3 regions of the Glutamicibacter sp. 0426 genome follow, and region 1 is predicted to be linked to each of the others. Evidence: riboswitches for the same ligand, from Rfam matches in the RefSeq annotation. Region 1 holds a riboswitch; each other region holds the start of a gene.

Region 1 (15,595 bases):
GGATCATTTTGGGCCTCGCCGCCAAGGACCAGATGCAGGCTTCCCAGTGGGATGACTTCATCGAGTCGAGCACCTGGAAGAACTACTTGCTGCCCGGCTTGTGGAACACCGTCAAGGCCGCCATCTTCGGCATTGTCGGTTCGGTGATATTCGGCCTGATCTTCGGTGTTGGACGCCTGGCGCAGAACAAGCTGATCAACGGTGTATCCACCGTGATTGTCGAATTCTTCCGTGCGGTTCCAGTGCTGCTGATGATCGTGTTCTTCAACGTCTTCTTCTCCCGCTCATTGCAGCTGCCAGGAGATACCGCGATGTGGGCCGTGGTCGCAGCACTGATCTTCTACAACGGCTCGGTCGTTGCGGAGCTGGTCCGTTCCGGAGTGCACAATCTGCCCAAGGGCCAACGCGAAGCCGGTATCGCGATCGGCCTGACCCGCGGCAAGTCCCTGCGCTACATCGAGATTCCGCAGGCACTGGTGGCCATGCTGCCAGCGCTGATCGGCCAGTTCGTGGTGATCTTGAAAGACTCGGCCCTGGGCTACATCATCAGCTTCAACGAGCTGCTGTTCTTCGCCCGCACCTACTCCTCGCCGAACGGCAATGTGCTGCAGGCTCTGATCGTGGCGGCGGCGATCTTCATCATCATCAACTTCACCCTGAGCAAGCTGGCAGTGATCGTCTCGCGCCGCTTGAGCAGCCGGGTGAAGAAGGACAAGACTGCAGCCGCCAACCCGACGGCGGCAGTGGTTGGAGCCCCCGCGGATCTGGGCACGCAAGCGGGCCAGGATCGCGAAGATCCCAAGGCCTAGCCACCGCAACAGAAAAATCTCCGTACCGCTTGGGCATCAACCACACGGTACGGAGATTTTTTCTTGCCACGACAATTGCTCAGTGACAGGGCATCGCTAGCGCAGCCACGCGCGCAGGCTCTGCAGGGAATCACGGATAGCCTGCTGCGGTACATGCTCATCATCGCTGTGTGCTAGCAGCGCATCTCCTGGGCCGAAGTTCACTGCCGAAACTCCCAAGGCCGAGAAGCGCGACACGTCGGTCCAGCCGTACTTCGGCTTGGGTTCCTGGCCCAGCACCTTGATCAGGTCCGCGGCAATCTGCTGGTCCAATCCCGGTTTGGCTCCATCGGCGCCATCGGTGCGCTCGATATCGAAGCCAGCGAAAAGCTCGCGGACAACGGCCTCAGCCTCGGCCAGCGTCTTGTCCGGGGCGAATCGGTAGTTCACTTCCACCTCGCAGTAATCCGGAATCACGTTGCCCGCGATGCCGCCGGCAATGCGGACTGCGTTCATTCCCTCGCGGTAGTCCAGGCCTTCGACGGTGATGCTCTGGGGCTGGTAGGCAGCCAGCCGCTGCAGGATCTCCCCCGCGTCGTGGATCGCGTTATGCCCCATCCATGCGCGTCCCGAATGGGCCGCCTTGCCGCGGGTGCGGATGACGAAGCGGCTGGTTCCGTTGCACCCGCCTTCGACGGTGCCGTTGGTCGGTTCCAGCAGGATCGCGAAGTCAGCTTCCAGCAGTTCCGGGCTGTTCTTGGCCAGCCGGCCCAATCCGGACCTGGCCGCTTCAACTTCCTCATGGTCGTAGAAGACGTAGGTGACATCGTATTTGGCGTCGGTCAGCTCTGCCGCCAGGGCAAGCTGTACGGCAACCCCGCCTTTCATGTCCGTCGCACCGCGGCCATAGAGCACCCCGCCGATGACCTGTGCGGGGACGGTGCCCTTGGCGCCCTCGGTGCGTGGCAACGGCACGGTGTCCAGATGCCCGGCCAGCACGACGCGGCGTTCGCGGCCAAAGCTGGTGCGCGCCACGATGGCGTCCTGGTCCCGATGGACCTCAAGATGCGCCAGCTGCTGCAGCGCGTGGTGCACCTTGTCGGCCAGCTCTTGCTCATTGCCGGAAACGGATTCAATGTTCATGATCTGCTCGGTGAGCAGGGCAACGTCTTGTTGCAGGTCCAATTCGTTCACGGCTGGCTACATCCTGAGTCTCTAGCTTCACTTTTTTGTCATTTATCAACGTTACTCCGGTCAGCAAAGATACGATCGGTGTATGACTTCAGAATCTGTGACATCCAGCGAATCATCTGTCCGTTTAGCCTCAGCGCATGGCCTTGCAACGGTCGCATCCGATGGAACGATCCTTGATGTTTGGTACCCGGCTCCAGTCTTGGGCGAACTCGCCCAAGCTGAAGAGCTCTCCGGTGAACTCTCTGCCGCCGCGCAGGATGATGCAGCCCGCGGCACCACCCAGAAGGTAGTTTCACTGACCATTAATCTTGATGTAGCTCCGGCTGACACCGCCGATGTGTGGCTGCGCCTGCACTTGCTATCGCACCGCCTGGTCCAGCCGAACAGCATCAACCTCGACGGCATCTTCGGCCATCTGGCAAACGTCGTATGGACGAATTTCGGTCCTTGCCAGGTCGAGGGCTTCGAAACGACCCGGTTGAAGTTGCGCGCTCGTGGTGCGGTCACCGTGTACGGCGTGGATAAGTTCCCGCGCATGGTCGACTATGTGGTTCCGGCCGGCGTGCGCATTGCCGACGCTGGACGTGTGCGCCTCGGCGCCCACCTGGCTTCGGGCACCACCGTCATGCACGAAGGGTTCGTCAATTTCAATGCCGGCACCTTGGGCACCTCGATGGTGGAAGGCCGCATTTCGGCATCGGTCGTTGTTGGCGATGGCTCGGACGTTGGAGGCGGCGCATCGATCATGGGCACCTTGTCCGGTGGCGGCAAGGAACGCATTGTCATCGGCGAACGCGTGCTGCTGGGGGCAAACGCCGGTGTGGGCATCTCGATCGGCGATGACTCGGTGGTCGAAGCTGGCCTGTACGTCACCGCCGGCACGCGTGTGGTGCTGGGCGAGAAGCAGGTCAAGGCACTGGAGCTTTCCGGCGTGCCAAACCTGCTCTTCCGCCGCAATTCGATCACCGGCACTGTTGAGGCCCTGCCGCGCGCAGGCCAGACCGTTGAGCTGAACAGCGCGCTTCACGCCAACTAATTCTCCTGTTGCATTCGAACTGGCAGATCACGAAAGTGGTCTGCCAGTTTTTATTGCCCAGTTTCTTGCTGCTCGGCTAGCCGCCGGGAAAGATGATGGTCACCATCGGCTGGATGAAGCCGTGGAAAGCCTTGGAGTCGCGCAGCAGCGACGTGCTGGCCACGATGGTTGCCCGGCCAGTCAGCCAAGCCCTGGGCTCGTCCAAGGGCACGTCAATGAGCTGGATCTCCTGCCGAGTGGCTTGCATATCGTGTTCCACGCCGTGGTCAATCAGGATCCGCTCCAGCTCATCCATGCGGTGCGGCACGTACTTGCCGCTGTTTTCTGCAAAGTCCTGGGCATGCTGCTGGGCGAACACCGTGGCCTGGCCGTAGTGTGCCCGCGCCAGCCGGGCCAGGGCCGGGTAGCCCTCGTCTTCCAGCCGCTTGATCAGTGCATCGCTGGCCTCCGGTTCACTGGCTGGCGCCACCGCGGTCAGCGAATCCCACCAGGAACTCCATTCCTGCTTGAGCTGTCCGTGCGAGTCGTCAATCGTGTTGCGGTTCTTGATATTGGAAGCAAGCCGGCTATTAGGTCCGGCCTCCGCGGGGTGGACGCCTGAGAGTTCGCGCAGGTACAACGCCATCAGCATATTCTGATTGGTATTTATGGCCAGCGACCAATTATTTCCACGACGTAAGTACATGCATACCACCTGATTCTTCGGCACACTTGTCGTTTCCTCTGCCTCAAAGGATACTCCCGAAATACCACTTAAAACAGGGAAGGACCTGTCCCCCACTATCGTGGGAAGACAGGTCCTGCCGCAGGAATCCGGCAGCTAGCCTAGGCCTGGTAGCCCGGGTAGTTGCGAGCGGTTTCACCCATGTACAGCTGGCGTGGGCGGCCGATCTTCAGCTCCGGGTCCTTGATCATTTCGCGCCACTGCGCGATCCAGCCTGGCAGGCGGCCGATGGCGAACAGCACGGTGAACATCTTCTCCGGGAAGCCCATGGCGGTGTAGATCAGGCCGGTGTAGAAGTCCACGTTCGGGTAGAGCTTGCGCGAGATGAAGTATTCATCGTTCAGCGCAGTTTCTTCCAGCTTCATCGCGATATCAAGCAGCTCGTTCTTGCCCTGCTTTGCCAGCAGGTCGTGAGCGGTCTTCTTGATGATCTTGGCGCGTGGATCGTAGTTCTTGTACACGCGGTGGCCGAAGCCCATCAGGCGTACGCCGTCCTCCTTGTTCTTGACCTTGGTCATGAACTCTTCAGGGGTCATGCCCGAAGACTGGATTTCACGGAGCATCTTCAGGACGGCTTCGTTGGCGCCGCCGTGGGCCGGGCCGGACAGCGCGTGGATGCCTGCCGAAACCGAAGCGAACATGTTGGCTTCCGAGGAGCCAACCAGGCGCACGGTGGAGGTCGAGCAGTTCTGCTCGTGGTCAGCGTGCAGGATCAGCAGCAGGTCAAGAGCCTTGACAACGTCTGGATCCACGATGTACGGCTCGGCAGCGGTGCCGAAGCACAGGCGCAGGAAGTTCTCGACCATGTTCATCGAGTTGTCCGGGTACAGCAGCGCCTGGCCAATGGACTTCTTGTGCGCGTACGCGGCCAAGACCGGAAGCTTTGCCAGCAGGCGCAGGGTCGAACGCTCAACCTGTGCGTCATCCTTCGGATCCAGCGAATCCTGGTACCAGGTTGACAGGGCCGAAACAGCCGAGGACAGCACCGGCATCGGGTGCGCGTCGCGAGGGAAACCGCCGAAGAAGCCCTTGAGCTCTTCGTGCAGCAGGGTGTGGCGGCGCAACGAGTTGTCGAACTCGGCCAGCTGGTCGGCAGTTGGCAGTTCGCCGTAGATCAGCAGGTACGTGACCTCGATGAAGCTGGACTTCTCGGCCAGCTGCTCGATTGGGTACCCGCGGTAGCGCAGGATGCCTGCGTCGCCGTCGATGTAGGTAATCGCGGACTTGGTGGCCGCGGTATTCATGAAGCCGGGATCGTAAGTCACGTTCCCGGTGGTCTTCAAAAGTGGGGCTACGCCGAATCCGTCGTTGCCCTCTGCTGCCTGAATTACCGGCAGCTCGAGGCTGGATTCTCCAAAGTGTAGCTGTGCAGACGTAGTATCTGTCATTGCATCTCCTAACCGGAAAGCGTGTAGTTCCGAAAGGTCAGTCGTCACCGTAGAACATACCGCGATTTGACCCATTCAAGCTAATTAGGGCGTCATCTTCACCGATTGGCGGAAGAATTCAACCGTTCAACGGCAGCCGCGATCCGTTCGTCGGATGCAGTCAGCGCCACGCGCACGTGGCGTTCCCCGGCGGTGCCGTAGAAGGCCCCGGGACCGGCCACGATGCCCAGTTCCGCCAGCGCCCCGATGGTTTCAAAGCTCGGACGCCCAGCGGTGCACCACAGATACAGGCCCGCCACCGAATCCTCGATGGCCAGGCCGAAATTCTCCAGCGCCGGCCGCAGCATGTCACGGCGTGCCCGGTACAGCTCGCGCTGCGCCGCGACATGCTCGTCGTCATTCAGGGCCGCCACCATGGCGTGCTGGATTGGACCGGGAACGATCATGCCAGCATGCTTGCGGCTATTGACCAGAGACGGCATCAGATTGGGAGCACCGGCAACGAAGGCGGCGCGGTATCCGGCGAGGTTGGACTGCTTCGACAGCGAATACAGCGCGAACAGGTCATCGAGGTTTCCAGCGTTGACCGCCGGGTCCAGGATGCTGGGCACCTGCCCCTCGTATTCATCCCACCCCAGTTCCGCGTAGCACTCGTCGGAGGCGACGACGGCACCCATTTCGCGGGCCTGAGCCACGATGCCTGCCAGCTGGGCGGTATCGCGGACCTTTCCGGTCGGGTTGCCAGGCGAGTTGACCCAGATCAGCTTCACGCGCTCGCGCTGCTCAGCAGTCAATTCCGAGAGGTCGTCGGTGGCGATAGGGGTCGCGCCGACCAGCTGGGCACCGATGTCATAGGTCGGGTAGGCGATTTCGGGACGGACCACGATATCGCCAGCGCCCAGGCCCAGGAACAACGGCAGCCACGCCACCATTTCCTTGGAGCCAACCGTCGGCATGACATCATCGGTGCTCAATCCGGTGACGTTGCGTCGGCGGGCGAACCAGTCGACGATGGCTTGGCGGACCTCAATGGTCCCGTGCGTGGTCGGGTAGCCGTGCGAGTTGGCAGCGTCGGCCAGCGCCTGCTGGATGACCTGCGGCGTGCTGTCGATGGGCGTGCCGATCGACAGGTCCACGACTCCCCCCGGATGTGCGGACGCTTGCTCGCGATACGGGGCAAGCTGGTTCCAGGGGTAATCGGGGAGTTCAAGCATGAAAGTGAAAACCTAGCCTTGGTTCTGAGGTGGCAAGGCGCTGATCAGTGGGTGGTCAGTGCCGGTGTTACCAATTTTAGCGGCGCCGCCCGGGGATCCAAGTTCGTCGAAAAAGTCGACGTTTGCCTTGTAATAGTCGGCCCACTCGTCCGGCACATCATCTTCGTAGTAGATGGCTTCGACGGGGCAGACAGGTTCGCAGGCGCCGCAGTCAACACATTCATCGGGATGAATGTAGAGCGAGCGCTCACCTTCATAGATACAATCTACCGGGCACTCTTCGACGCACGCCTTGTCTTTCACGTCGACGCACGGCTGAGCGATGATGTAAGTCACGAGGGCCGAGACCTTTCCTTGCACTGGGTGGTTTCAACAGAGCTAGTGGTTTCAGCAGATGCTCTTTGAATCCTTTACCAGCTCAAACTACAGTCTAGTCCTGTATAACCATTCATCGAACCGCCTATCGGCGCGCTGTGACGTAATCGACCATTCACATTTCAGCTTCCCGTGGTGCAAATGAATTCTTCTTACGAAAAGATGACGCTACCAAATGCTTAGTTTTAGTGATGTGACGCCCGGTGAACGGCTAGTTGTCCGCTACCGATTGGCCGAGGGCCAGGCCGGCGGACATTTTTCCGACGCGTTGGGAGAGCTGAGGGAAGTGACCGAGGAATCGGTGAGCATCCAGACCCGCACCGAGCTGGTACGCATCCCCCGCGCGGCGATCACCCACGCCAAGCGGGTACCGCAGGCTCCGGCGCGCCGCAGGCCCCGCGTCCCGCGCAGCGAATAGCGTCCTGGCAAGCCGCAAGATTTTCACGATGCCACTTATCCGGGTCGCAGCTCCCTTGATCCGGCTTGGGAAGACATGCGATTTGAATCTTCCAATCACTTAACACTTTTCGCGTATGCTGTTTTCATGCCCTCCGATAAACTTGTCCAATCGCGAGCACGAGCCCTCAGCTCCCCGCTGAGGCTTCGCATCTTGCGCTTGTGCCTCCATGAGTCACGCACGAACAAGGAAATTGCGGACATTCTGGATTTGAATCCCGCCACGTCCTTGCATCACGTGCGCACCCTCGTCAGCAACGGCTACCTCGCCGCGGAAGAACCGCGCCGAGGCAACCGCGGTGCCAAAGAAGTGCCCTATCGAAGCACCAAGCAGTCCTGGGGCACCCGCATTCCCGACGCGGCTCCGATGCTCGTGGACACCTTCCTGCAGGAAATCGAGGGACTTGATCCGCAGGAAATACAGGTCATCCGCTTGGGTCTGAAACTCAATGAAGAAAACCAGAAGGAACTGATGAGCCGGCTGCGCGCGGTTATCGAGGACTACGCAGTACGCGACCCGGATCCCGATGGCGTGGCCACCTCGCTGTTCTTGGCCCACCATCTGGATATCACCGGCAATGCGCGTGACGGCCAGTAGGCCGGTCACCGCTTCCCCAAAACCTTATTAAAAACAGTAGGAGTTCCTCCCGTTGGGGAAGAACTCCTACTGTTTTTCAATTCTGCCGTTGCTGCTTGCGCAACACCCGCAAGGAGCACAGCAAGGCAATCACCGATGGAATGACCATTCCGTACATCCACAGTGCAGAGGCCAACGCCGGTCCGGGCAGGTACTCGTAGTACTGCATGCCCAAGATCAGCTGGTCGTCGCCCACATAGGAAATCAGGCCAACAGTCACATAGCATCCGATGAACGCCACCGCACCGGCCCACAGCTTCGCGGAGGAAACCGCAGCCCAGTACACCAGTACTCCGAGCAGGAGCCAGGCAACAAGCACGCCCCAAACCAGCGGGAAATCGTTGCCGATATAGCTGATGGAGGCGTGGATTGCCGTGCCGAACAATCCTGCAGCCACGGCGGCAACCGCACCGCGCCACAGCGCGGAGAAGTTGCCTCCGAGGGAATTGCGATTATTAGGAGCGTGCGCGTGCACGGCTGGCCTTGGCACGGTCGTTGGCGTTCAGCAGCACCTTGCGGATGCGGATTGCTTCCGGGGTGACCTCAACGCACTCGTCTTCGCGAGCGAATTCAAGCGACTCTTCCAGGGTCAGGGTGCGTGGCGGGGTCAGGTTCTCGAAGGAATCCGAGGAAGCTGCACGCATGTTGGTGAGCTTCTTTTCCTTGGTGATATTCACGTCCATGTCATCGGCGCGCGAGTTCTCGCCCACGATCATGCCCTCGTAGACCTCTTCGGTTGGCTTCACGAAGAAGCTCATGCGTTCCTGCAGGTTGATCATCGCGAATGGAGTCACCACGCCGGCACGGTCGGCCACGATCGAGCCGTTGATGCGGTACTCGATGGCGCCTGCCCACGGCTCGTAGCCTTCGGCCAGCGAAGCGGCAATGCCGGCACCACGGGTTTCGGTCATGAATCGGGTGCGGAAGCCGATCAGGCCACGTGCTGGAACCATGAATTCCATGCGAACCCAGCCGGTACCGTGGTTGGCCATGTCGGTCATGCGGCCCTTGCGCGATGCCATCAGCTGGGTGATAGCGCCCAGGTACTCTTCCGGCACGTCAATGGTCATGCGCTCCATTGGCTCGTGGACCTTGCCGTCGATCATCTTGGTGACAACCTGCGGCTTGCCAACGGTCAGCTCGAAGCCTTCGCGGCGCATCTGCTCAACGAGGATGGCCAGTGCCAGTTCGCCACGACCCTGGACTTCCCAAGCGTCTGGACGCTCGGTTGGCAGGATGTTCAGCGAAACGTTGCCGATCAGTTCCTTGTCCAGGCGATCCTTGACCTGGCGTGCGGTGACCTTGGCGCCCTTGACCTTGCCAGCCAGTGGCGAGGTGTTGATGCCGATGGTCATGGAGATCGCAGGTGGATCAACGGTGATCAGCGGCAGCGGCTTAGGGTTCTCCAGGTCGGTGAGGGTTTCGCCGATCATGATGTCTTCGATACCGGCGACTGCAACGATCTCGCCCGGTCCGGCTTCTTCAGCTGGAACGCGGGTCAGGCCCTGGGTGGCCAGCAGTTCGGTGATCTTGACCTGCTTCATGGTGCCGTCCTGGCGTGCCCAGTTGACCTGCTGGCCCTTGCGCAGGGTGCCGTTGATCATGCGCAGCAGTGCAAGACGGCCGAGGAATGGCGAAGCGTCAAGGTTGGTGACGTGGGCCTGCAGGACTTCACCCTCGGTATAGGTCGGCGCAGGAACGTGCTTGATGATGGTCTCGAACAGCGGCTCAAGATCTTCGTTGTCAGGCAGTGTGCCGTCAACTGGCTGGTTCATCGATGCGTAGCCGGCCTTGCCCGAAGCGAAGACCACGGGAACGTTCAAGATGGCATCCAGATCCAGGTCCGGAGCTTCGTCAGCCAGGTCGGAAGCCAGGCCGAGCAGCAGATCCATGGAGTCGGAGACGACGCCGTCGATGCGGGCATCGGCGCGGTCGGTCTTGTTGACCACGATGATCACTGGCAGGTTGGCGCCAAGCGCCTTGCGCAGCACGAAGCGGGTCTGCGGCAGCGGACCCTCGGATGCGTCGACGAGCAGGACAACGCCGTCGACCATGGACAGGCCGCGTTCAACCTCGCCACCGAAGTCGGCGTGGCCCGGGGTGTCGATGATGTTCATGGTCATCTTCTTGCCCTCGGCCGCTGGGCCGCTGTAGAACACGGTGGTGTTCTTGGCAAGAATGGTGATGCCCTTCTCGCGTTCCAGCTCACCTGAGTCCATCACGCGGTCTTCGGTTTCACCATGGCTGTCGAATGCGCCGGTCTGCTGGAGCATGGCGTTGACCAGGGTGGTCTTGCCGTGGTCAACGTGCGCCACAATGGCTACATTGCGAAGTTCATCGCGAGTAATGGTGTTTGCTGACATGCGTGAAGGCTCACTTCCGCTCGAGAAATTGGGTCTGTGGAGTCGGGGCCAAAGTCGACCCAACAATCCAGTTTACGCTCTCGAGACTAATAGTCTGTTGATCTGTGTCAGAACATACAGGAATTTCATGTACCGGTCGCGAGAAATTCAGCGGATCGACTGGGTAGGTATCCAAAAACGCAGCGTGCCGGCGCCATGGCTGGCTTCAATTTCCGGAAGCTTGGCGTCCAGCAATCCGCCGCATTTTTCAATGGTCGATCTTGAACCGATGTTATCGGAAGCACAGGTAACCAGTGCGCGCTCAATTCCTGATTCGCGCAGTTCCTGCAATCCGAATCTGCACAGTTGCTGTGCCACACCACGGCGACGATACTCGGGAACTACACCATAGCCGATATGCCCGCCGTAATGAAGCAGGCCCTCGTTGAGCTCATACCTCACAGATACACGGCCCACCAGTTCCCCGTCGTCGAAGGCGGCAAACAGCGCCGAGCGAACCCATCCTTCGGGGATGTGCTCGCCACGGCGCCCTGCCTTCATCCGGTAGGCATAGTCCTCCCAAGCCTCAGCGGAAGTCCAGGTGGGCAAGAACTCGAAATCATCGCCAAGCATCAAATGATGGGCATCGATTGCCTGCTGTTCGTCGCCGATTTCCAATTCACGGATCTCCAGCGCAATTCCCATAGCCATGGCGCAAGTATGCCAGAGCTGGGCCGGCTCCAAGAAGCGCAGGCACTGCAAGGCCGGGCGCTAGTAGGCCACCTGCTGCCCCTGAACCTGCCTGGCCCATTCCACGGTGCCGCCGCTGAGGCTGTACACCTGGACGGCTGGCTGCAGATCCGGCCTGGCAATCCGCGCCGCCTGCTGTGAACGGACACCCGTTTTGCAGACGAACACGATCGCCGAGGCACCCTGCGCGAGCCCTCCCAGTCCTTGTTCTTCCAGTTGCGCGAGCGGGAGGGGCTGGCTGTGCGGGATCGCAATGATCTCGCGTTCCCAGGCTTCACGCACATCCACCAGCAGCACCGGTTCCTCCGCTTCAAGGTCCGCCAGTTGCTCAACGGAAATTTCCGGAACATGCCCATCGACAGCGCAGGACGCTGGCTGGTACTCGGCCAGCCGGCTCACCGGTTCGCGTTGCGGGTCCCTGGCAAAGTCGAGTGTTCGCACACTGGCTTCCCGTGCATCGTAGAGCCAAAGTTTTCCGCTGAGCGTGGTGCCGATTCCAGTGATGAGCTTCAGGGCCTCGGTGCACATCACCGAGCCGATGACGCCGCACAGGGCGCCAAAGACCCCGCCCTCGGCGCAGCTGGGCACGGAGTCCGCATCGGGGATTTCAGGGAAAAGGTCGCGCAGCATCGGACCGGTGCGCGGGTCGAAGACGGACACCTGCCCGGAGAATTGGAACAGCGTCCCCCAGACCAGTGGGGTGCCGGTGATTTCTGCGGCGTCGTTGGACAGGTAGCGCGTGGCGAAGTTGTCGCTGCCGTCGATGACCAGGTCGTAGTCGCTGAAAAGTGCCACTGCGTTGGTCTCATCCAGTTTGCCATCCACGGCGATAACCCGGACATTCCGGTTCTGCTCGTGGGCCATCCGGCGGACCGATTCCACCTTCAAGCGGCCTACGTCCTGTTGCCTGTGCATGGTTTGGCGTTGCAGGTTGGACAGTTCAACCGTGTCGTGGTCCACGACCCCGAGGGTGCCGATCCCCGCGGCGACCAGGTAGCTGGCAATGGGGCTGCCCAGTCCCCCGGCTCCGATTACCAGCACCTTGGCATTGGCGATCCTGCGTTGCCCTTCTTCGCCGACGCCGGGAAGCGACAGATGCCGGGAATAACGCGCCAATTCTTCCGGTGCCAGCTCCGGCCCCGGGGCTACCAATGCTGGCTGGTTCACGAGAAGTCACCGACCAGGGTCTGCATCATGCCTTCGGTGGGCGAGGATGCCAGGGCGGTGTCGCGGCGCGGGATCCGGCCCGCGAGCCGTGCGGCTCGTCCTGCACGCACCGCATCCTTCATGGCCATCGCCATCAGCGGCGCGTTGTGCGCCCGGGTCACCGCACTGGCCAGCAGCACGGCATCGCAGCCGAGCTCCATGGCCAGGGCGGCGTCAGAGGCGGTGCCGACTCCGGCGTCCAGGATGACCGGCACCTGGGCCCGGGAGACGATGGTGGAAATATTGTGCGGGTTCAAGATGCCCAGGCCGGATCCGATTGGTGCGCCGGCTGGCATGATGGCCGCAACACCGGCGTCCTGGAGGCGCTGGGCAAGGGCAGGATCATCGTTGGTGTAGGCAAAGACCTGGAATCCGTCGGCGACCAGCTGTTCGGTGGCAGCGTGCAGCTCCAGCGGATCAGGCAGCAACGTGTGCTCGTCCGCAATCACTTCGAGCTTGATCCAGTTCGTTTCCAGCGCTTCGCGGGCCAGGTGCGCGGTGAGGATCGCGTCGCGGGCGGTGAAGCATCCAGCGGTATTCGGCAGCGCAATCACGTTGTTGCGCTGCAGCAAGTCATACACGTTGGACTCGCCTGCCGCCGAAAAGTGTCGGATGGCCACGGTAGTCAGTTCGGTTCCAGAGGCCTGCAATGCGCTTTCCAGGGTGGTCAGCGAACTCGCTCCCCCGGTGCCGAGGATCAAGCGCGAAGACAAGGTGCGTCCTGCAACCTGGAATGGATCGCTGTTGATGTCCAGTTCGGTGATGTTTTGCGTGTCCACGCCTAGCCTCCCTGGGCTGCGGTAACGAGTTCGATGCTGTGCCCTTCGGCCAGCGTGTAGCTGTTCCAGGCGCTGCGCGGGATGACAGCGCCATTGACCGCGGCGGCTATTCCAAGCTTGCTGCCGTCCACGGCCGCCGAGTTGCTATCCAGATCCTTGCCGATCTGCATGCTGATGAATTCGCGAAGGGTGATTCCTTCGTCCAGGTTCAGTTCCCGGGAATTGAACTTGATGCCAATGCTTTTCATGGGTGCTGCTCCGTTCGGTGGGTGGTCTGGGTTGCTGTGGCGAAGCGGTGTGGATTCACAGCCTGATGCAACGGATGGGTTTCAGAGCCGTGAATGAGATCAGCGGTGAGTGTTGCGCCCAGCGGAGCCAGCAGCACTCCGTGCCGGGAGTATCCGGTGCTAAGCACCAGGCCCGGGTCAATGCGCCCCAGCAGCGGACGGTCATCGGGAGTGGCGGGACGGGCCCGGGCAGTTGCCTCGTTCAGCGTGCAGTCGCTGATGCCGGGTATGAGCTTTCGCGCATTGTCCAGCAGCAAATGCATGGCTCCGATGTTCACTGCAGGCTGGCGGTCTTCCCGGACGCTGGCTCCGAGCACGAGGCTGCCGTCCTTTCTCGGCACGAGATACACCGGCTCCCGGTGCACGATGCCGCGGATGGTCCGGGTGATCAATGGCGGACCGGCTGGCCCCTGGATCCGGAGAATATCTCCGTAGACGGGGCGCACCGGCACCCGGTCCAGGCCGTCAATGGTGCCCAGTCCGGTGGCCACGATGGTTTGATCCGCTTCGAGGATCTTGCCCGATGCGGTGCGTACCGCGTTGGTTCGGCTCCCGTCGCCCACCAGCGCCTGCGCCCGCTCCTCGATCAGGCGGCCACGCAGGTGATCAAGCAGGATTTTGACGACTGACCGTGGGTCGACTTGGTGGTCATCTTGGCATAGGACTGCGCCTGCTATATTCGCGGCCAAGGCTGGTTCGAGTTTGCGGGCTTGGCTGGGCAAGAGCTTTTCCGCTGACAGGCCGAGGGAGGCTTGCAGTTCGGCCAGCTCATGCAGGGCTTCGCGGTCAGCCGGTTCGGCCGCGACGACGAGGGTTGAGTTCTGCAGGTAGTCCGGGCGTTGCCCGGTCACGGATTCGATGCGCTCAATGAACTTTGGATAGGCGGCATTCGAGGCGGCAAGCAGCTCGTGAAGCGGGCCATGGCCCCAGACCGTTTCAGCTGCCGGGGCCAGCATTCCGGCTGCCGCGTAGCTTGCACCTTGGCCTGGTGCTGGATCGATGAGGGTGGCAGTATGTCCCCGTGATTCCAGTTCGAACGCAACTGACAGGCCGATGATTCCGGCGCCAACAATATTCACATGCACGAGAGCACGCATCCTTCCTACGGCGGCATGACCCGCATCAGGTGTAGCGGTCGGCTCGGTGCCCTCTCAGCCTGGTCGATTCAGGCTCCCGCGGAGTACTGCGATTATAGGCATGATCCAGCTCATAAAGTCGAACTGGAGCAACCGCAGCTCCGTCATCTTCTGTGATGTACTAGTTGACATGGCATCTCATGACTTCCCCCGCGTGCTTCCCCAGGGATCTGCGTTGTCCAACACGATCATTTCGTTGGAGCAGGAGCTCTTGGAAACCAGCCAGCGCCATAGCCGAAGGCAATTGGAACGGTACTTGCATCCGCAGTTCTCCGAAGTGGGTGCCAGCGGCCGTGTCTACGATCGCGAGTCGATCATTGCCCAGCTGGCCCAGGAGCCGGAACGGGATTCCGGATCTCGGGAAGTCGGCAGCCCCGTGGCAATCCAGGTTGCCGATCAAGCGGTGCTTCTGCGCTGGAGGTTGCTATCGGGATCCGCCAGCGAGCGCAGTTCGCTGTGGATCCATGAGCAGGATCGCTGGCAGCTGTTCTTCCATCAGGGCACGCCCGCTGCGCGGCAGCTTTCTTTTGCAGAACCGAACTAGGCCGCATTAGTCGACGACGATTTCTCGGTTCGCAGGCTGCGCCAATCGGATGCCGAAGCTGTTTTCGAAGCCTTTTCCTCCAATGCCGATATGGATCGCCAAGGAGATGCCGACACTCCGGAAAAGGCCGCATCGTACGTGCGTGCCCTGATGGAGGCCGGCGAACGGCAGCAGGCTTTGGCCATCGCCTATCGAGACCGGCTGGTCGGTTTGGTCTGCGATACTGTCGATCCAGCCAATCAGAACGCATGGGTTTGGTATTGGATGAACCAGGACTACCGCGGGAGGTCTCTGGCCACTCGCGCAGTGGCTACTTTGGTGAACCACCTGTTTGGCGAGCTCGGTTTGTACCGTTTGGAACTAGGTCTTCGGGCGAACAATCCTGGATCGAAGCGTGTTGCCGAATGCAACGGGTTCCTGCGCGAGGGTGTCGAGCGCGGTAAGTTCCTGGTTGCTGGAGAACGCGTTGACGTGTACGCCTACGCGCGGTTGCGGACTGATCAGGTCCCCGACGTAGTGCCGTTGCCGTGGAGCACGCAGCCGTAGCTTGGCGGGCAACAAAAAGTCGCGGAATCCGGTTTCGGGTTCCGCGACTTTTTATCTGTCCCTCAGGTTTAGTGATATTGGCTAGATGCCTGGAGTTGATGCCGGCGGCGTCGAATCCGGGCCGTCGGTGGCCTGATTGGCCTCGATCTTTTTCAGCGTGCGAGCCGCAGCATCGCGGCCACCAAGTCCAAAG
Region 2 (4,506 bases), 320 kb from region 1:
CGATCTTCGATGCGGCGGCGCAGGACGGCTGGGAGCTGGGCTATGGCCCGCTTCGCCCTGAAGACCTGTACCAGGCCGACGGCGTGTGGCTGGTGTCATCGATCCGCCTGCTCACCCCGGTGCGCACCATCGATGCCAAGCCGTTGCGGCTGGACGCCGAGCTCCATGAGGAGCTCAGCGCCCTGAGCGACGCAATCCGCTAGGACCACACCAGGTTGTAGGTCCCTGCCAGCACGGCCGCAGCCATGGCGGTCGTGCCAAGCAGGATTCCGGTTGCCAGCACCATGCCATCACGCCAGGTGAAGGTGGCCGTGCGAATCCAGGTGCGCTTGGCCGTGCCGAACCCCTTGGCCTCCATCGTGGTTGCCAGCCGTCCGGCGCGGCGTATCGCCTGCACCAGCAACGCCAGCACCTGGCCGAGGGTTGCCCTGATGCGCTGGCCCACGGTGCCGAAGTTTCCGACACCGCGAGCACGCCGGGCCAGGGTGAGCGTGGTGAATTCTTCCACCATCAGCCCAAGCAATCGCATGCCTGCCAGCGCCCCGAGCACAAACCGGTGCGGGACCTTCAGCTGCTGGGACAGCGCCCCGCCCAAATCGCTGGGGTTCGTGGTGGCCAGCAGCAAGATGCACGGGATGGCCAGTGCGAAGGCGCGCAGTCCGGTGGCGATGCCGCCGGCTACCGATCCCTCGGTGATGCTGAAGGCGCCGAATTGCGCGTACACCATGCCGCTGTCCTGGCCCACCAGGGCAATGCCCCAGGCCGCGAAGATCCCGGCAAGCAGCAACGGCCACGCACGCTTGAGGAATTTCAGCAGGCTCAGCCCGGCCAGCGGGAAGAACACCACGGTCGCCAGGATAATCACCAGTGCCGAGACCCAATCCAAGGTGGTGATCAGCGGCAGCGTTGCCGCGGCCACCGCACCCAGCTTGGCCAGCGGATTGATCTTCGCCAGCCAGCTGTGCCCTACCGGCGCATCGAGCACCGGCCCTTGGCGCGGGGCATCAGCATCCGGGGTGCCGGAAGCGAGCACCAGCTGGTTGGCCTGGAGCACCGAGGCAAAATGCTCATCGTGGGTGACTGCAATGATCGCAGTGCCCTGCTGCAGCTCTTCGACCAGCAACCCGGCCAGCTCCCGCCAGGTGTTCGCATCCTGCCCGAACGTCGGCTCGTCGAGGATCAGCACCTCTGGCGAGGCTGCCAAAACGGTGGCCACGGACAGCCGGCGCTTCTCTCCGCCGGATAGCGTGAACGGATTCGCCTCAGCCAAATGCGCCAACCCCAAGCGTTCAAGCAACGCATCGACGCGCGCCTGGACCTGGGCCGGGTCGTACTTCGGCGCGTTGGCGCTGCTCGCCTGCGCACGGCTGGGTGCGAAAGCCAGCTCTTCGCGGACGCTCTGCGTCACGAACTGGTGTTCGGGCTCCTGGAAGACCGAGCCGATCCGCCCGATCAGTGCACCGGCTTTCCAAGCAAACGGGGAATTGCCCAGGCCGTCGGCCAGTTGCGCGGTGGCCGTCAGCTCACCGCTGGCCGGGGCCAGCAAACCGCCCAGGGCCAGGGCCAGCGTCGATTTGCCGGCGCCGTTCTCGCCGAGAATCACCGTGGCGGTGCCCGCCTGCACTTCCATATCCACCGCCTGGGTATGCGGCGCGGTAGCCGTGCGGGCGCAGACCAGCTGCCGCGCTTCCAGCAGCATAGCTCCGGCAAGGTTCTCGGCCGGTGCCACCTGCGGAACATATCCGGGAACCCATAGCCCGGCGGCAGCCAGCTCCTGGCGCACGGGTTCTTCGGTGTACAGCTGACGCGGATCCAGGTCGTGCGCGACTCCCCCGCCCGGTTCCAGCACGATAACCCGGTCCATATGCTCTGCCCAGGCTTCGAGCCGATGCTCAACCACAACCAGCGTGGCACCGGATAGCTTCGCGGCGTTCAGCACCGCATCGCGCAACGGCCCGATGCTCTGCGGGTCCACGTTGGCGGTCGGTTCATCGAGCAGCATGAGGCCGGGTTCCATGGCCAGGATGCCAGCCAGGGCCAAGCGCTGCTTCTGCCCGCCGGAGAGCTGCTGGGTGCGGTGGTCGAAGGACAGCGCGCCCAATCCGACCGCGTCCAGCACTTCGGGGATCCGCTGGCGGATCACGCCCGGATCCATCCCGAGGTTCTCCGCTCCGAAGGCCACATCATCGGCGACCCTGCTTTGCACGACCTGGGTTTCCGGGTCCTGCTGCATCAAGCCCACCGGGTGGCTCCGGCTGAACGCATCGTTGCCATCAATCAGCAGCTGGCCGGCAAGCTGCTGATCCTCATCGGCTTCCAGCAGCCCGGCCATTGCATGCAGCAACGTCGACTTGCCGGCACCGGATGGACCGAGCAGCAGCACCTTTTCACCGGCGTGGATCTGCAGATCCAGCCCCGAGATGGCAGGTTCCTGCCGCTCCGAGTGCTGCCAGCCGAAACCAGTTGCGGTGATTGACGCTCCGCGCTGGGTCAGCGAGGCGGCATCGGAATTGGCAACTGAACTCATTTTGCGGTTTCCAGGTGTGCACGCCGGCTCGCCAGTGCGCTCAGGGCACCGGTCTTCGCCAGTCCGCGCGTGGCCAGCCAGGACAGCAGCCCGGCGATGACCAGACCGGAAACACCGGTGGCGATCACGTGGAAGATCTTCATCCCGGCGGTGTACTCGACGTAGTAGGCCAGGATGTATGCCTCGGTAATGCCGGCGAACAGGCCGGAGAACAGGCCTGCCAGAAGTGCCACGCCCAGGTTCCACTTGCGGTAGCGGAATGCCGCGAAGACCAGCTCCGCGCCCAGGCCCTGGACCAGGCCGGAGATCAGCACGGTCAACCCGTAGTGCGAGCCGAGCAGCGCTTCAACCACGGCGGCCAGCAGCTCGCAGTAGATCGCGGCGCCAGGCTTGCGGATAATCAATGCGCCGAGCACCGCGGGGAACAGCCACATGCCGGTGAGCAGCGCGGTGGCTGGAGGGAAAGCCGCGAAGGCCAGCGAAAACAGGCCGTAGCCGGCACTCCATGCCCAGAAAATGACTCCTGAAGCCACGGCGATCACCGATGCCACGACGATATCGACGACACGCCAGCCGGTACGATGCTTCGAAATTGTTTCGTTCATTGTTGGTCCTCCTGTGGAAAGGAGGGGGGATGCACGGAATGAGGGCATGCTGCGCCTATCCGCATCCGAGATGCTCGACTTCCTTCGCCGGTACTAGCCGGGGCAGGTTCGAGGGTCTGCGATCCATCGCACTCTCAGCGTCCTGCGACTTCGTAGAAGTCTGACGCTCCCCTGTCGGAATAATTACTGCTCCCCCACCATACCGCAGGTATGCTGGGCAGAGGAACGATGTGTCACGAGCTTGATCGCGAGGAAAAAATGGATAAAGTGCAGAAACTTGTCACTACCGGCATCACCGTTGGCGCGGGCATGCTCGGTGGCAAGCTGGTTGATTTCATTTGGTTGAAGGCAACTGGCAGCAAAGCGCCACGCAAGGGCACCGAGGAAGCGGCTGAAGCGTCCTTCCGCCGCGCATTGGGCTTCGCGATCGTCTCGGCCCTGGTGGCAGCGATCATGCAGACCGTGGCCGACCGCAGCGCCAACAAGGTTGTTGCCAAGTTCACCAAATAGGCTTCGGCGGCAAGCCGAGAGCGGGAGCAGTTCAGCTGAACTGCTCCCGCTCTTTTCGCATTACTTGTCCTCTGGCGCTTCGGCCTTGGACATCGGTGTTGCTCCGGTGGGCGGTGCGCCGTTGACCTTGTTGACCACAAGGCTGAGCTCATCGGAGAACAGGGTTTCCTTGGCCGCGTGCTTGGTGCGGTAGCCGGAACGGCCGATCATGTGGGCGGAAACCGGCGCTGTCAGCAGCTGCATGCCCCAAGCCAACGCGAGGACCGGGATGACCGCCCAGCTGCGCAGGTAGATGGCCAACCCGGCGAAGATCAGCAGGAAGCCGAGCACCTGCGGCTTGGTGGCCGCGTGCATGCGGGTGAGCATGTCCGGGAAGGTTAGCAAGCCGATGCCTGCGATCAAGGACATCAGGCAGCCGAGGATCAGTAGGATGGCGACGAGGATATCGAGGAAGAGTTCCATTAGGCATTCCTCTGATCCGAGACGAAGCGTGAGACGGTCACCGAGCCGATGAAGCCGAGCATGCACGCGGCAACCACGAACAGCAGGTAGTCGGTGTGCTTGTGCAGCACCATCTCCAGGCACAGGGCGGCGGAGATGATCAGCAGCATCACGTCCAGGGCAAGCACCCGGTCTAGGATTGATGGCCCCTTGGCAACCCGGATCAGGCAGGCGATGGCACCCAGCCCGAGCATGATGCCGCAGATCCAGATGACGATATCCAGCATGTTTATCCCTTCCTCGCAGCGAAGTCCGGTCCGCATTCGCTCTTGATCGCCTCGTACTCGTCACGGCTGCCGATGGCCATGATCAGCCGGCGTTCGATGTCCCGGATAGCTGCCCGTGCCGTCTCCACATCCTCCG
Region 3 (4,506 bases), on a different contig from region 1:
GGACCGGGTAGTTCCAGGCGCCGATAATCAGCACGACGCCCAGCGGACGCGGCTCAACCTTGGCCATGGCCGGCTGCAGGGCCAGCGGAACTTTGACGCTGGTGGAATCCATCCATTCAGCGAGGTGGCGTTGGGCGAAATCTATTTCTGCGCGCACCACGTCGATCTCGGAGAACTTGGCCTCGGTGGCGCTCTTGCTCAGGTCTTCAGCCAGGGCCTGGACGAAGTCTTCCAGATGCTCGTCGAGCATCTTTTCCAGGGCCTTGAGCTGCTGTAGGCGGAAGCGTCGCGGATGCGTGATCCGGGTGTCAGCAGAACGCCGCAAATGGCTCAGAACTGTTGCAATGCGCGATGGATGCTCGTCCACCGGAGGTGCGGAATCGCCGACCGGTTCGGGCAACGGCGTGGAAGTAAACAGACCCATGTTTTGAGCGTACGGCAACGAGGCGGATATTCACTGATTAATTCGCGAAGGGATTCAATATGTATCAAATAGTTGATACATTAATGGCCATGAGCCAGATCCCGGCGAGCGCCATATCCATCGCTTTCGTTGGCGCAGTCATATACCTGTGGTTGCGCTCCGTGGCGCATCGGCGTGAGGCACCGGCTATCGTCCGCGCCCAGTCGCACTCATTCTGGTGCGCATTGATCGCATTCTTCGCTTCGACTTCGTGGGATCTGCCTGAGACGTGGCGCATTCCCATGAACGGGACCGATTCGAGTTCGGTTTTCGCTGCAGCTCTCTCGCCGGGAATCTGGATTCTTCTCGTTTACCTCATTGGCTTGTTCACCTGGCCCAAGGAACTCCAGCCGGTGCGCACCGCCTCACTGGAGGCGCGCACCCTGGCGACGCCGTTCCCGAAGTCCCTGGGGATTTTCGTCGCGCTGTTGCTGCTGGCCGCGGTGGGGTTGCTGTGGCCTGCTTCCCGCGTCGAAGGGAGCGTTGGCATCCCAGAGTCGGAAACCACTATGTTCGATTCTGATGGCAGCTACTCCTACACCTCTGCGGGCCCAACCGATGGCCTGCTGCCCGGAAACCAAATGCTCCCGGTCTTCATCGTGGCTCTGGCAGGTATCGTCGTGGCCGCCGGGGTGATTGCAGCAGTGATCCTGAACCGGCGCCCCTTGGCCGGCATCACCGCCGAAGACAACCAGGCCTTGCGCACGGTATGGCTCAACCGGTTGCTGCGCAATACCGGTATCGTGCTGCTGGCATTTTGCGTATCGGTGGCCAATTACTCGCAAGGCTATTCAACCGGTGGACCGTACGAGTTATTGAACTATGGCGCCCTTGCGGTGGCTCTTACGCTGTTCTTCTGGGGTCCGCGCACCACATTCTCGGCTCACTCCACCACCAGGGAACGGACCGCCTTCTCGCGCTTGCGAGATCAGCTCTTCGCATTGCAATACACCACGGCTACCCTTGCATTGCTCGCCGTTGCCATCGGCTGGTCATTCCTGCCCGTGGATGAGGAATTCCGGATGCCGACCAATGAACGAACTACGTGGATCCTGGTGCTCTTTGCCGGTGCGGCATTGCTCTACATCGTGCTCAATACGCTGTATCTGGGCTACGCCAGCAAGGTGGCTCGGCAGGCGAGTGCAGCACCAAAGCATCATGCACCCCTGCCCTTGTGGTCCTACATCGCCGCTGGCTTGCTGGTTGCCATCTGCGCTTACCTGCTATTGGATCCACCGCTGGAGACGCTGTGGGGGTTCGCTCCTCCGAACCGGGGACTAGTCATCGGGCTGTTGCTGCTGCTTGCGGCGGCGCATATGGGCTTCATCTGGTCCTGCCGCCGGGCGACTATTCCCTGGGCCGTCTCGCCAGCTGAAGAAATCTGGTATCGGCGGGTTCTGGAGCTGCGGTCGATGCGCGTTGCCACCAGCGCTGTGCTTGCCATGCTGCTGATTGGCTACGGCTTCCCTGCAGGCCTGGGGCTGTTTGCACTTCTGGTCTTCGTTGTCCCAGCGGTGATTTTCCTGGAGCGTCCTGGTACCGCGATGGTGCGTGCACAGCAGCCGACAGCAGCATCATGAGCACACAAATCAGTGTCGACCTCGCGGCGGCCACTGCACCCTACGAGCAGATCCGCTTGCAGATCGCCTCGCTGATCACCCTGGGAGAATTGCCCGCAGGCAGCAAGCTGCCCACCGTGCGCGCACTGGCCACCGACCTCGGCGTTGCTGCCGGAACGGTAGCGCGTGCCTACAAGGAACTGGAAGCCGAAGGTCTGATCACCTCCCGGCGGCGGGCCGGCACAGTGGTCAACGAACGGCTTCGGCCGGTGGATGCCAGCGAAGACCTGCTGGCCGCGGTGGATCACCTCTGGGCGCTGGCAGCCGCCCAGCAGGTCGATGCGGCCACGCTCAAGGCCTTGGTGGCGCGGCGCGAGCGTAAGTAACTTGTCCTTGGAACCGCTTGTGCGTACGCTCTATGGCAGTGACACGGGGTGTCGGAACAACCGACTGAGATGAGACCCGTTGAACCTGATCTAGTTCACGCTAGCGGAGGGATGTCGCATGGCTTTGCATGCAGTTGCCCAAGAATACCGGCAACAATCACCTTTGGTTTTCTGCCTGACCAACACCGTCGTAGCAAATTTCACCGCCAATGTCCTGCTGGCATCCGGCGCGTCCCCGGCCATGACGGATCTGCCCAGAGAGGCCGGCCCCTTCGCAAAGGCGGCTTCCGCCGTCTTGGTGAATCTGGGAACTCCGAGCACCGAGCAGCTGGCCGCCATGGAAGAAGCCGTGCAATCGGCGAGCGCAGCAGGCACCCCGTGGATCCTTGATCCGGTAGCGGTCGGCGCCCTGCCGGTGCGCACGGATTTTGCGCGGCGCATTGCCAGGCAACGCCCGGCCCTGATTCGCGGCAACGCCTCGGAAATCCTGGCACTGGCCGGACGGCAATCGGCTTCACGCGGTGTCGATGCCTTGGATGACGTCTCTGCCGCCTTGGCGGCTGGACGCGATCTGGCCCAGCAGCATGACTGCGTGGTGGCCATTTCCGGCCAGTCCGATGCCATCATCGATGCCGCGCGGACAGTCCTGGTGCACACCAACGGCATCGGCTTGACGCGGATCACCGGCGGCGGCTGCGCGTTGGGCGCGTTCTGCGCCGGCATGATTGCGGTCCACGATGACCCGTTCGAGGCCGCCATCGCGGCCCACGGCTTCTACGGGCTGGCCGCTGAAAAGGCCCTGGAGAACAGCACAGGTCCGGGCAGCTTCGCCGTCGCATTCATTGATGCGCTGTCCGCAACCGATCCAGAAGAACTTAAGACTTTGAAGCACGAGGAACTGAACCATGCATGATTACGGAGCCTACCTGGTAGCCAATACTGCCAGCTGCACCCCGCGCAGCACCCTGGAAGTGATCGAAGGCGCCGTCGCCGGAGGAATCCAGTGGATCCAGCTGCGCGCCAAGGATGAAACCGCCCGGGAATTCTTCGAGCTGGCCTGCGCGGCCGCCAAGCTCACCGAGGGCAAGGCCCAGTTGCTGATCAATGACCGCATCGACGTCTACCTCGCGGCGCGGGCTGCCGGTGCAGCCGTGAACGGCATCCATATCGGGCAGAAGGATGTGCCGGTGCAGTTGGCCCGGCAGATCATCGGCGAAGGCGTCATCGGACTGAGCGCTTCCAGCGATGAGCAACTGTCCCAGGCGAACAAGGACGCCGCGGTCATCGACTATCTCGGTGTGGGGGCCGTCCGCGCCACCCCGACGAAGAAGGACCATCCCACTCCCCTGGGCCTCGACGGCTTTGCGCGTGCCACGACGCTGGCCTCGCTGCCCTGCGTGGCAATCGGCGCCATTACCCACGAGGACGCGGCAGCCATCCGTGCCGGCGGCGGAGCGGGCATGGCAGTGGTCCGCGCCATCTGCAATGCAGAGGATCCGCAGCAGGCCAGCGCGCAGCTCGTTTCGGCATGGGAGGCCGCCAAATGAACATCTTGTCCATTGCAGGATCCGATCCTTCCGGTGGCGCCGGAATCCAGGCGGATCTGAAGGCCATTGCCGCCAACGGCGGCTACGGAATGTGCGTGATCACCGCCTTGACCGCGCAGAACACCCATGGGGTGTCCGGGGTGCAGGCGATCAGCGGCGATTTCGTCCTCGCCCAGCTTGAAGCCATCAGCGCGGATATCCGCATCGATGCAATCAAGATCGGGATGCTCGCCAACGCCGAGGTGATCCGCGCAGTCACCGGCTGGCTGGACACCGTGGATGCTCCGGTAGTCCTGGACCCGGTCATGGTGGCCACCAGCGGGGACCGCCTGCTGGATGGCGAAGCGGCGCTCGATTCGCTGCTGGACCGGGCCACGGTGATCACCCCGAACCTGCTGGAACTGGCCAGCCTGCTGCGCGAGCCGGTAGCCGCATCATGGGACGAGGTGCTGCGCCAGGCCCAGCGCCTGGCGGCCAATCACGAGGCCCTGGTGCTGGCCAAGGGCGGGCATCTGGCCGGGGCGGACTGCCCCGACGCGCTGGTAGCAGCG

What was found. A riboswitch is a leader RNA that binds a small molecule or an ion and turns the genes downstream of it on or off. The one in region 1 is predicted to bind thiamine pyrophosphate.
Region 2: it holds a riboswitch for thiamine pyrophosphate, as region 1 does, so the genes downstream of both, BKX98_RS00140 (ECF transporter S component) here and thiO (glycine oxidase ThiO) in region 1, are expected to answer to the same signal.
Region 3: it holds a riboswitch for thiamine pyrophosphate, as region 1 does, so the genes downstream of both, thiM (hydroxyethylthiazole kinase) here and thiO (glycine oxidase ThiO) in region 1, are expected to answer to the same signal.

What each region holds. Positions count from the first base shown of each region.
Region 1 is NZ_MPBI01000001.1:341,690-357,284, reverse strand. It holds gene BKX98_RS01775 (amino acid ABC transporter permease) at 1-809, shown strand, start outside; gene dapE (succinyl-diaminopimelate desuccinylase) at 906-1,982, opposite strand; gene dapD (2,3,4,5-tetrahydropyridine-2,6-dicarboxylate N-succinyltransferase) at 2,065-3,018, shown strand; gene BKX98_RS01760 (hypothetical protein) at 3,095-3,703, opposite strand; gene BKX98_RS01755 (citrate synthase) at 3,844-5,130, opposite strand; gene dapC (succinyldiaminopimelate transaminase) at 5,229-6,344, opposite strand; gene fdxA (ferredoxin) at 6,357-6,680, opposite strand; gene BKX98_RS01740 (hypothetical protein) at 6,895-7,137, shown strand; gene BKX98_RS01735 (helix-turn-helix domain-containing protein) at 7,264-7,773, shown strand; gene BKX98_RS01730 (hypothetical protein) at 7,850-8,287, opposite strand; gene typA (translational GTPase TypA) at 8,268-10,175, opposite strand; gene BKX98_RS01720 (GNAT family N-acetyltransferase) at 10,323-10,865, opposite strand; gene BKX98_RS01715 (ThiF family adenylyltransferase) at 10,926-12,071, opposite strand; gene BKX98_RS01710 (thiazole synthase) at 12,068-12,889, opposite strand; gene thiS (sulfur carrier protein ThiS) at 12,892-13,137, opposite strand; gene thiO (glycine oxidase ThiO) at 13,134-14,261, opposite strand; TPP riboswitch at 14,259-14,363, opposite strand; gene BKX98_RS01695 (DUF4440 domain-containing protein) at 14,443-14,856, shown strand; gene BKX98_RS01690 (GNAT family N-acetyltransferase) at 14,893-15,402, shown strand; gene BKX98_RS01685 (mechanosensitive ion channel) at 15,484-15,595, opposite strand, start outside.
Region 2 is NZ_MPBI01000001.1:26,914-31,419, reverse strand. It holds gene BKX98_RS00150 (aminodeoxychorismate lyase) at 1-203, shown strand, start outside; gene BKX98_RS00145 (ATP-binding cassette domain-containing protein) at 200-2,527, opposite strand; gene BKX98_RS00140 (ECF transporter S component) at 2,524-3,132, opposite strand; TPP riboswitch at 3,195-3,315, opposite strand; gene BKX98_RS00135 (DUF4235 domain-containing protein) at 3,400-3,642, shown strand; gene mnhG (monovalent cation/H(+) antiporter subunit G) at 3,703-4,104, opposite strand; gene BKX98_RS00125 (monovalent cation/H+ antiporter complex subunit F) at 4,104-4,370, opposite strand; gene BKX98_RS00120 (Na+/H+ antiporter subunit E) at 4,373-4,506, opposite strand, start outside.
Region 3 is NZ_MPBI01000003.1:542,315-546,820, reverse strand. It holds gene BKX98_RS10855 (aldehyde dehydrogenase family protein) at 1-424, opposite strand, end outside; gene BKX98_RS10850 (hypothetical protein) at 514-2,043, shown strand; gene BKX98_RS10845 (GntR family transcriptional regulator) at 2,040-2,408, shown strand; TPP riboswitch at 2,443-2,537, shown strand; gene thiM (hydroxyethylthiazole kinase) at 2,527-3,321, shown strand; gene thiE (thiamine phosphate synthase) at 3,314-3,955, shown strand; gene thiD (bifunctional hydroxymethylpyrimidine kinase/phosphomethylpyrimidine kinase) at 3,952-4,506, shown strand, end outside.